Regions from separate parts of the Kitasatospora sp. NPDC028055 genome, predicted to be linked through region 1. Evidence: predicted binding sites of a transcription regulator. Region 1 holds the regulator's gene; the other holds the start of a gene.
The links. Region 1 encodes HrcA, which represses chaperone genes, less so after heat shock. Its sites were predicted from a motif close to TTNGCACTCNGNNNNNCNGAGTGCNAA; they were not measured.
Positions count from the first base shown of each region.

Region 1 (4,412 bases):
TGCAGCGGGATCGACTGGCCGGACTGGGTGCCGGGCCGGATGTCGACCTCCTCCAGCCCGTCCAGGGTCTGCAGCGGCACCTGGGTGCCGAGCGCGGCCGCCGTCATCGGGATGGTGACGGTGCAGTGCAGGTCGTCCCCGCGCCGCTGGAAGACCGCGTGGGTGGTCTCGGCGATCTCGACGTACAGGTCGCCGGACGGGCCGCCGCCGGGGCCGACCTCGCCCTCGCCGGCCAGCTGGATCCGGGTGCCGTTGTCCACACCGGCCGGGATCTTCACGGTCAGGGTGCGGCGGGCCCGCACCCGGCCGTCGCCGGCGCACTCGGGGCAGGGGGTCGGCACCACGGTGCCGAAGCCCTGGCACTGCGGGCACGGGCGGGAGGTCATGACCTGGCCCAGGAACGAGCGGGTGACCTGGGACACCTCGCCCTTGCCGCGGCACATGTCGCAGGTCTGGGCCGAGGTGCCGGGGGCCGCGCCCTCGCCGTTGCAGGTGGTGCAGGTGACGGCGGTGTCGACCTGGAGTTCCTTGGTGGTGCCGAAGGCGGCCTCCTCCAGGGTGATCTCCAGCCGGATCATGGCGTCCTGGCCGCGGCGGGTGCGCGAGCGCGGGCCGCGCTGGCCGGCCGCGGCGCCGAAGAAGGCGTCCATGATGTCGGAGAAGCCGAAGCCCGCCGCGCCGGCGCCGAAGCCGCCCGCGCCACCGCCGCCGCCCGGCGACAGCGGGTCGCCGCCCAGGTCGTAGACCTGGCGCTTCTGCGGGTCGGAGAGCACCTCGTAGGCGGCGTTGATCTCCTTGAACCGCTCCTGCGTCTTCGGGTCCGGGTTGACGTCCGGGTGCAGTTCGCGTGCCAGGCGCCGGAACGCCTTCTTGATCTCGTCCTGCCCCGCATCCCGTCGGACGCCGAGTACCGCGTAGTAGTCCGTGGCCACCAAATGCTCCGCTTGTTCCGCCTGTAGTAGTGCTGCGACTGGACGCCGGCCGTTGCGAATCCAACGGCCGGCGGTGTGCTACGACTCGGCCAGGATCTGGCCCACGTACCGTGCCACCGCCCGCACCGCCCCCATTGTGCCCGGGTAGTCCATCCGGGTCGGACCGATCACACCCAGTTTGGCCACACTCTCGTCGCCCGAACCGTAGCCGACCGAAACGACCGAGGTGGAATTCAGCCCTTCGTAGGCGTTCTCCCGCCCGATCCGGACCGTCATCGCGGCGTCCGTGGTCTCACCCAGGAGGCGGAGCAGGACGACCTGCTCCTCCAGGGCCTCCAGCACCGGCTGGATGGTGAGCGGGAAGTCGTGCCCGAAGCGGGTCAGGTTGGCGGTGCCGGCCAGCATGATCCGTTCCTCGTTCTGCTCGGCGAGCGCCTCGAACAGCGTCGCCAGGACCGTGCTGACGGTCGGCCGGTCGGCCGCCTCGAAGGCCGCCGGGAGCTCCTCCAGGAGCCCCGGGACGTCCGGCAGCCGCTGGCCGGCCGCCCGGGTGTTGATCCGCGAGCGCAGGTCCGCCAGGACCGTCTCGCCGACCGTGCCCGGGCAGTCGACCATCCGCTGTTCGACCCGGCCGGTGTTGGTGATCAGCACCAGCATCACCTTGGCCGGGGCCAGCGCCACCAACTCGATGTGCCGGACGGTGGAGCGGGTCAGCGAGGGGTACTGCACCACGGCGACCTGGCGGGTCAACTGGGCGAGCAGCCGCACCGTACGGGTGACCACGTCGTCCAGGTCGACGGCGCCGTCCAGGAAGTGCCGGATCGCCCGGCGCTCCGGGGAGCTCATCGGCTTGATCTCGGCGAGCTTGTCGACGAACAGCCGGTAGCCCTTGTCAGTGGGGATCCGCCCGGCGCTGGTGTGCGGCTGGTGGATGTACCCCTCCTCCTCCAGCGCCGCCATGTCGTTGCGCACGGTGGCCGGGGACACCCCGAGGTTGTGCCGCTCCACCAGGGCCTTGGAGCCGACCGGCTCCTCGGTGCCCACGTAGTCCTGGACGATCGCGCGCAGCACGGCGAGCTTGCGGTCGTCCAGCTGGCGGACCTCTCCGGCCATGGGGCACGCACCTCCGTCTTCGCACGTTGTCCGTCTGTGATGCTGCGAGCCGCTCCGGGGAGGGCCCCGACCCTGGCACTCTGCACGCACGAGTGCCAAAACCGTACCTGCCAGTGTACGGCCCGGGTCGTACCGCAGGAACGGCCCGGCCGGGGTGATCCTGCCCGCAGTTCCGGACGGCCACCGCGACACTCCGCGTGCACGGGTGGTGCCCCGGGGCCGTCCGGGTGGCAGCATCGAAAGCGACGGCGAACGGAGGAGCAAGCGATGTCGAGCTCGGGCCAGCACACCCGTTTCGCGCCCGACCGCGGCCTGACCAGCCGCATGGTCGGGACGATGTTCGTGATCGGGCTGCTGTACGTCGGTTTCACGGGCCTGCTGATCGCGCTGCTGCGCGGGGCCTGGCCGCTGATCGTGCTGATCTCCGGCGGGCTGTTCGTGGCCCAGTTCTGGTTCAGCGACAAGATCACCGAGCGGGCCATGGGCGCCCACCAGGTGACCGAGGAGCAGTACCCCCAGCTGCACGGCACCATCGACCGGCTCTGCGCCCTGGCCGACATGCCCAAGCCCCGCGTGGCGGTCGCCGACAACGACATGCCGAACGCCTTCGCCACCGGCCGCAACCCGCAGAACGCCGTGGTGTGCGTCACCACCGGCCTGCTGCGCCGACTGGAACCCGAGGAGTTGGAGGGCGTCCTGGCGCACGAGCTGTCGCACGTCGCCCACCGGGACGTCGCGGTGATGACCATCGCCGGCTTCCTGGGCGTGCTCGCCGGGGCGATGACCCGGGTCGCGATGTACGGCGGGTTCATGGGCGGCAACCGCAACAGCAACGACCAGAACGCGGCCATCGCGGCGCTGGTCATCCCGCTGGTGTCGATCGTGGTCTACGCGATCAGCTTCCTGCTCACCCGGCTGCTGTCCCGCTACCGCGAACTGGCCGCCGACCGGGCCGCCGCCCAGCTCACCGGCCGGCCCAGTGCCCTCGCCTCGGCGCTCACCAAGGTCACCGGGCAGATCGCCGCCATCCCCACCGAGGACCTGCGCAAGGCCCAGCCCTACAACGCCTTCTACTTCGCCCCGGCGCTGAGCGCCAGGGAGACCGCCTCCCAGCTGCTCTCCACCCACCCGACGCTGGAGAAGCGGCTGGCCCAGCTGGCGAAGATCTCCGAGCAGCTCGGCCGCTGACCCCCCACCGACCCGCCCCGCCCTGCCCCGCCCGAGAGGACCGCCGTGGGATTCCTGGACGCCCTGTTCGGCCGCACCAAGCCCGTCAAGCCCGACCTCGACCAGCTGTTCGGCCTGCCGTCCGCCGCGCTCACCCTGGAGGCCGGGGCCGGGTTCCTCCCCACCGGGCTCGGCTCGGTCTGCTTCGCGGCCGTCGAGGGCGCCGCCTTCGTCCAGGTGGAGCAGCAGGTCCGGGCCCTGCTGGACGCGGACACCGAGCGCGGCGGCGTCCCGGTGGAGGCCTCCAAGGACGGCTACGGCTACTCCTGGCTGCTCACCCGGCACACCCCCGAGGAACTCCCGGAGCTGGTCAACGACCTGCACGCGGTCAACAGCGAACTGGAGGCGAACGGCTTCGGCCCGCAGCTGCTCTGCTCCCTGGTCGTCTTCCGCAACGCCGAGGGCCAGTCGCTGGCCCTGGTCTACCTCTACAAGCGCGGCACCTTCTACCCCTTCGCCCCGATGCCCGGCGGCGGCGAGCGGCGCAACAGCCCGCTGGAGCTCCAGGTGAACGCGATGCTGGGGAACGACCTGCGGCTGGAGAAGGACCTCAGCCGCTGGTTCCCGGTCTGGGGCGCGCCGGGTCTCTGACACCCCGTCCGTAAAATCGCCCCATGCACAGCCACCAGTACGGACCGGACCTCACCCCGCCGTGGAAGAAGCAGCAGCCCGCACCCGAGGTGCCGGCCGAGCGGGACCTGGTGGTCGAGGAGGCGGCCACCGGCTACTGCGGGGCGGTGGTGCGCTGCGAGCGGACCGCGGAGGGGTTCACCGTCACCCTGGAGGACCGCTTCGGCAAGCACCGGGTCTTCCCGCTGGTGCCGCGCGGCTTCCTGCTGGAGGGCAGGGTGGTCACCCTGGTGCGCCCGGCCGCCCCGGCCGCGCCGCGCACCCCCGCCCGCACCGCCTCCGGCTCGATCGCCGTGCCCGGTGCCCGGGCCCGGGTCGCCCGCGAGTCCCGGATCTACGTCGAGGGCCGGCACGACGCCGAACTGGTCGAGCGGGTCTGGGGCGACGACCTGCGCATCGAGGGCGTCGTCGTCGAGTACCTCCAAGGCATCGACGACCTCCCGGCGATCGTCGGCGACTTCGCCCCCGGCCCCGGCCGCCGCCTCGGCGTCCTGGTCGACCACCTGCTCC
Region 1 is NZ_JBEZXE010000002.1:437,482-441,893, forward strand. Features, by position in the region: gene dnaJ (molecular chaperone DnaJ) at 1-932, opposite strand, end outside; gene hrcA (heat-inducible transcriptional repressor HrcA) at 1,011-2,045, opposite strand; gene htpX (zinc metalloprotease HtpX) at 2,313-3,233, shown strand; gene AB0F71_RS05910 (hypothetical protein) at 3,279-3,863, shown strand; gene AB0F71_RS05915 (DUF3097 domain-containing protein) at 3,887-4,412, shown strand, end outside.

Region 2 (4,412 bases), on a different contig from region 1:
ACGGCGAGGTGCTCTGCGACGCGGACCTCGCCGTCCTCGGCGGCACCCCCGAGGCCTACGCGGCCTACGCGGCCGCCGTCCGGGAGGAGTACGCCTTCGTCCCCGAGCCGGACTTCCGCACCGGCCGGGCCGCCGTCCTGCGCCACCTGCTGGCGCTCCCGGCCCTCTACCGCACCCCCGACGCCCACCGGCGCCTCGCCGCGACCGCCCGCACCAACCTGACCACCGAGCTCGAACAGCTCGGCGAGGACTAGGCTCCCAGCTCCCCCACCGGCGCCACCACGGCCCCCTGCTTGCCGCACACCCAGTGCGGCTCCGGCCCCAACTCGGGCTCCACGCCCAGCGCGTGCGGGTCCCCGTCGGCCGCGCAGGTGGTGCACAGCGGCCACCGGCCGTACGCCTCCAGCAGCGCGTCCTGGACGTCCTGGGCGACCAGCCCGAGCACGTAGTCGGTGCCGTCCGGCCACTGCTCCAGCCACCAGCGGCGGTGGGTGACGGCCTGCTCCACCAGCGAGACGACGGCGGCGTCCGCCACGTCCCGCGCGGTGAGGTCGGCCAGGATCAGGGCCCGGGCGTTGTGCAGGGCGGTCTCGATGTCATCGGAAGCCATCCGTCCATTCTCCGCGGCCCGCCCATGGGTTCAAAACACAGGCCCGAGGCCGGAGCGGCCCGCGCCCGAAACGCCGCGTGGGCGGCCCCCCGAAGGGAACCGCCCACGCGGACGAGGATCAGCCGATCCGATCGGAGTCCGATCAGGATCAGAAGTCCATGTCACCGCCCGGCATGCCGCCGCCGGCGGCCGCGGCGGCCTTCTCCGGCTTGTCGGCGATGACGGCCTCGGTGGTGAGGAACAGCGCCGCGATGGAGGCGGCGTTCTGCAGCGCGGAGCGGGTGACCTTGGCCGGGTCGATGATGCCCTCGGCGATCAGGTCGACGTACTCGTTGGTGGCGGCGTTCAGGCCGTGACCGGCGGGGAGGTTGCGCACCTTCTCCACCACGACGCCACCCTCCAGGCCGGCGTTGGTCGCGATCTGCTTGATCGGGGCCTCCAGCGCCACGCGGACGATGTTGGCACCGGTGGCCTCGTCGCCCTCCAGCTCCAGCTTGTCGAAGGCGACACCGGCCTGCAGCAGCGCGACGCCACCACCGGCGACGATGCCCTCCTCGACGGCGGCCTTGGCGTTGCGGACGGCGTCCTCGATGCGGTGCTTGCGCTCCTTGAGCTCCACCTCGGTGGCCGCGCCGGCCTTGATGACGGCCACGCCGCCGGCCAGCTTGGCGAGGCGCTCCTGGAGCTTCTCGCGGTCGTAGTCCGAGTCGCTGTTCTCGATCTCGGCGCGGATCTGGTTCACGCGGCCGGCGACCTGGTCGCTGTCACCGGCACCGTCGACGATGGTGGTCTCGTCCTTGGTGATGACGACCTTGCGGGCGCCACCCAGGAGGTCCAGGCCGGCGTTCTCCAGCTTGAGACCGACCTCCTCGGAGATCACGGTGCCGCCGGTGAGGACGGCGATGTCGCCGAGCATGGCCTTGCGGCGGTCGCCGAAGCCCGGGGCCTTGACGGCGACGGACTTGAAGACGCCCTTGATCTTGTTGACGATCAGGGTCGACAGGGCCTCGCCCTCGACGTCCTCGGCGATGATGACGAGCGGCTTGCCGCTCTGCATGACCTTCTCCAGCAGCGGGAGCAGGTCCTTGATCGAGCCGATCTTGGAGTTGGCGATGAGGATGTACGGGTCCTCGAAGGTCGCCTCCATCCGCTCCAGGTCGGTGGCGAAGTAGGCGGAGATGTAGCCCTTGTCGAAGCGCATGCCCTCGGTGAGCTCGAGCTCCAGACCGAAGGTGTTGCTCTCCTCGACGGTGATGACGCCTTCCTTGCCGACCTTGTCCATGGCCTCGGCGATGAGCTCGCCGATCTGGGTGTCGGCGGCGGAGATGGAGGCGGTGGAGGCGATCTGCTCCTTGGTCTCCACGTCGGTGGCCTGGGCCAGCAGCTGGTCCGAGACGGCGGCGACGGCCTTCTCGATGCCGCGCTTGAGGGCCATCGGGTTGGCGCCGGCGGCGACGTTGCGCAGACCCTCGCGAACCAGGGCCTGGGCGAGCACGGTGGCGGTGGTGGTGCCGTCACCCGCGACGTCGTCCGTCTTCTTGGCGACCTCCTTGACGAGCTCCGCACCGATCTTCTCGTACGGGTCCTCGAGCTCGATCTCCTTGGCGATGGAGACACCGTCGTTGGTGATCGTGGGGGCGCCCCACTTCTTCTCCAGCACGACGTTGCGACCCTTGGGGCCGAGCGTGACCTTCACTGCATCGGCGAGCTGGTTCATGCCACGCTCAAGGCCGCGGCGAGCTTCCTCATCAAAGGCGATGATCTTGGCCATCAGAAGTGGTCCTCCGGGACACGGTCGACTGCTCGGACCAAGGGGTGCCCGCGACGGACGGCCCTGGTGCGCGGAGGTCCATTCCCCTACCGCTCCCGGGGGCCTCACCGACCCGGTCCGCTGTCACTCTCACACTGTGAGTGCTAACGCCAATGATTAGCACTCCGGGTGGTCGAGTGCAAGCCCAATGACCGACCCGCGAGCCACCGTCCGCCCCCGCGCGGGAGCCCGGACGGCCCGCCCGGGGAACGCGAACGGGCCCGTACGACGCGTGTCGTACGGGCCCGTCGAGAAGCGAGTGGTCACCAGCCGTGGGCCGCGCCGAGCTCCTGGGTGCCGGAAGAGGTCAGACCGCCGCGCGGACCATGTCCGCCTGCGGGCCCTTCTGTCCCTGGGAGATCTCGAACTCGACCCGCTGGCCCTCCTCGAGGGTGCGGTAGCCGTCCATCTGGATCGCGCTGTAGTGGACGAAGACGTCCGCACCACCGTCGACCGCGATGAAGCCGTAGCCCTTCTCCGCGTTGAACCACTTGACGGTGCCCTGAGCCATTCCGAACTCCCCTAGTGCTGTGCTGGCCCTTCACGGGCCCGCAGGTCGCGGGCCCGGGTCTGGTTTGAAGGCCGGCCCGGGGAACCCCCCCTGGGCGCAGCCGTGCACGCCGCAATCCTCCGCAGCGGGGCGCCGGACGGCTTCCGTGAGCGGCTGATTACGTCGACCGCCGCTGAATGTATCCGGATCGACGCCCTCTGCAACAGGGTCAGCCGCCGGGAATTCCGCAGCCCCGTCAAGAGACAAGAGCGAACAAACCGGGAGAAAATCGGCAATCAGCGCCGGACATAGCGGACGAATTACTCAAATGCCTGCAGGAATTCTGACATCTGCCTGACATGTTTCACGGCCCCGGCCCCGGGGCGGTCTCAGCGTCCGGACGAGCTCCGGCGAAGCACCCAGTGCCGGAAGGGGAAGCCCTGTTCCCAGCAGAGCCACACTCTACTCCGACTCCGACCGAAAATATTCCCGCCGAAATGCAAGCGGCCGCCCGCACGCACGGAGAGTGGAATTCCGTACGCGCGGACGGCCGGGAAACGGCGGGAACGGCTCAGCAGCCGCCGGCCACCGCCGGAATGATCGAAACGCTCGCACCGTCCGTGATCCCGGTCGCCAGACCGTCGGCGAACCGCACGTCGTCGTCGTTCACGTACACGTTGACGAAGCGGCGCAGCTTGCCGGTGTCGTCCAGGATCCGGGCCGCGATGCCCGCGTGGTTGTGCTCCAGGTCGGCGATGACCTCGCCCAGGGTGGCCCCCTCGGCGGTCACCTCGGCCTCGCCGCCGGTGTAGGTGCGCAGGATGGTGGGAATGCGGACGGTGGCGCTCATGACTCTCCTAGCGGGGTGGGGGGTGGATCAGGCGGACGCGAGGCCGGCGGCGTGGAAGGAGTCCAGCGTCGGGCGGATGACGGCGGTCATGCCCGCCTCGGAGACGGCGTCCAGCGTCTTGAGGCCGTCCCCGGTGTTGATCGCGACGGTCTCCTTGGCGGGGTCCAGCAGGCCGGTCTCCACGAGCTTCTTCAGCACGCCGACGGTCACCCCGCCCGCGGTCTCGGCGAAGATCCCCTCGGTCCGGGCCAGCAGCCGGATCGCCGCCACCACCTCCGCGTCCGTGACGTCCTCCACCGCGCCGCCGGTCCGCCGGGCGATGTCCAGCACGTACGGGCCGTCCGCCGGGTTGCCGATCGCCAGCGACTTGGCGATGGTGTCCGGCTTCACCGGCCTGATCACGTCCCGGCCGGCCTTGAACGCCGCCGACACCGGCGAGCAGCCCTCCGCCTGGGCACCGAAGATCCGGTACGGCCGGTCCTCGACCAGACCCAGCTTGATCAGCTCCTGCAGACCCTTGTCGATCTTCGTCAGCTGCGAGCCCGAGGCGATCGGGATGACGATCTGCTCCGGCAGCCGCCAGCCGAGCTGCTCGCAGATCTCGTAGGCCAGCGTCTTGGAGCCCTCGCCGTAGTACGGCCGCAGGTTGACG
Region 2 is NZ_JBEZXE010000073.1:23,384-27,795, forward strand. Features, by position in the region: gene AB0F71_RS37655 (hypothetical protein) at 1-254, shown strand, start outside; gene AB0F71_RS37660 (hypothetical protein) at 251-610, opposite strand; gene groL (chaperonin GroEL) at 759-2,381, opposite strand; gene AB0F71_RS37670 (cold-shock protein) at 2,728-2,931, opposite strand; gene AB0F71_RS37675 (MoaD/ThiS family protein) at 3,482-3,760, opposite strand; gene thrC (threonine synthase) at 3,788-4,412, opposite strand, start outside.
Region 2: a site for HrcA is predicted at 2,538-2,564, ahead of groL (chaperonin GroEL). Genes of this name have one in related genera too.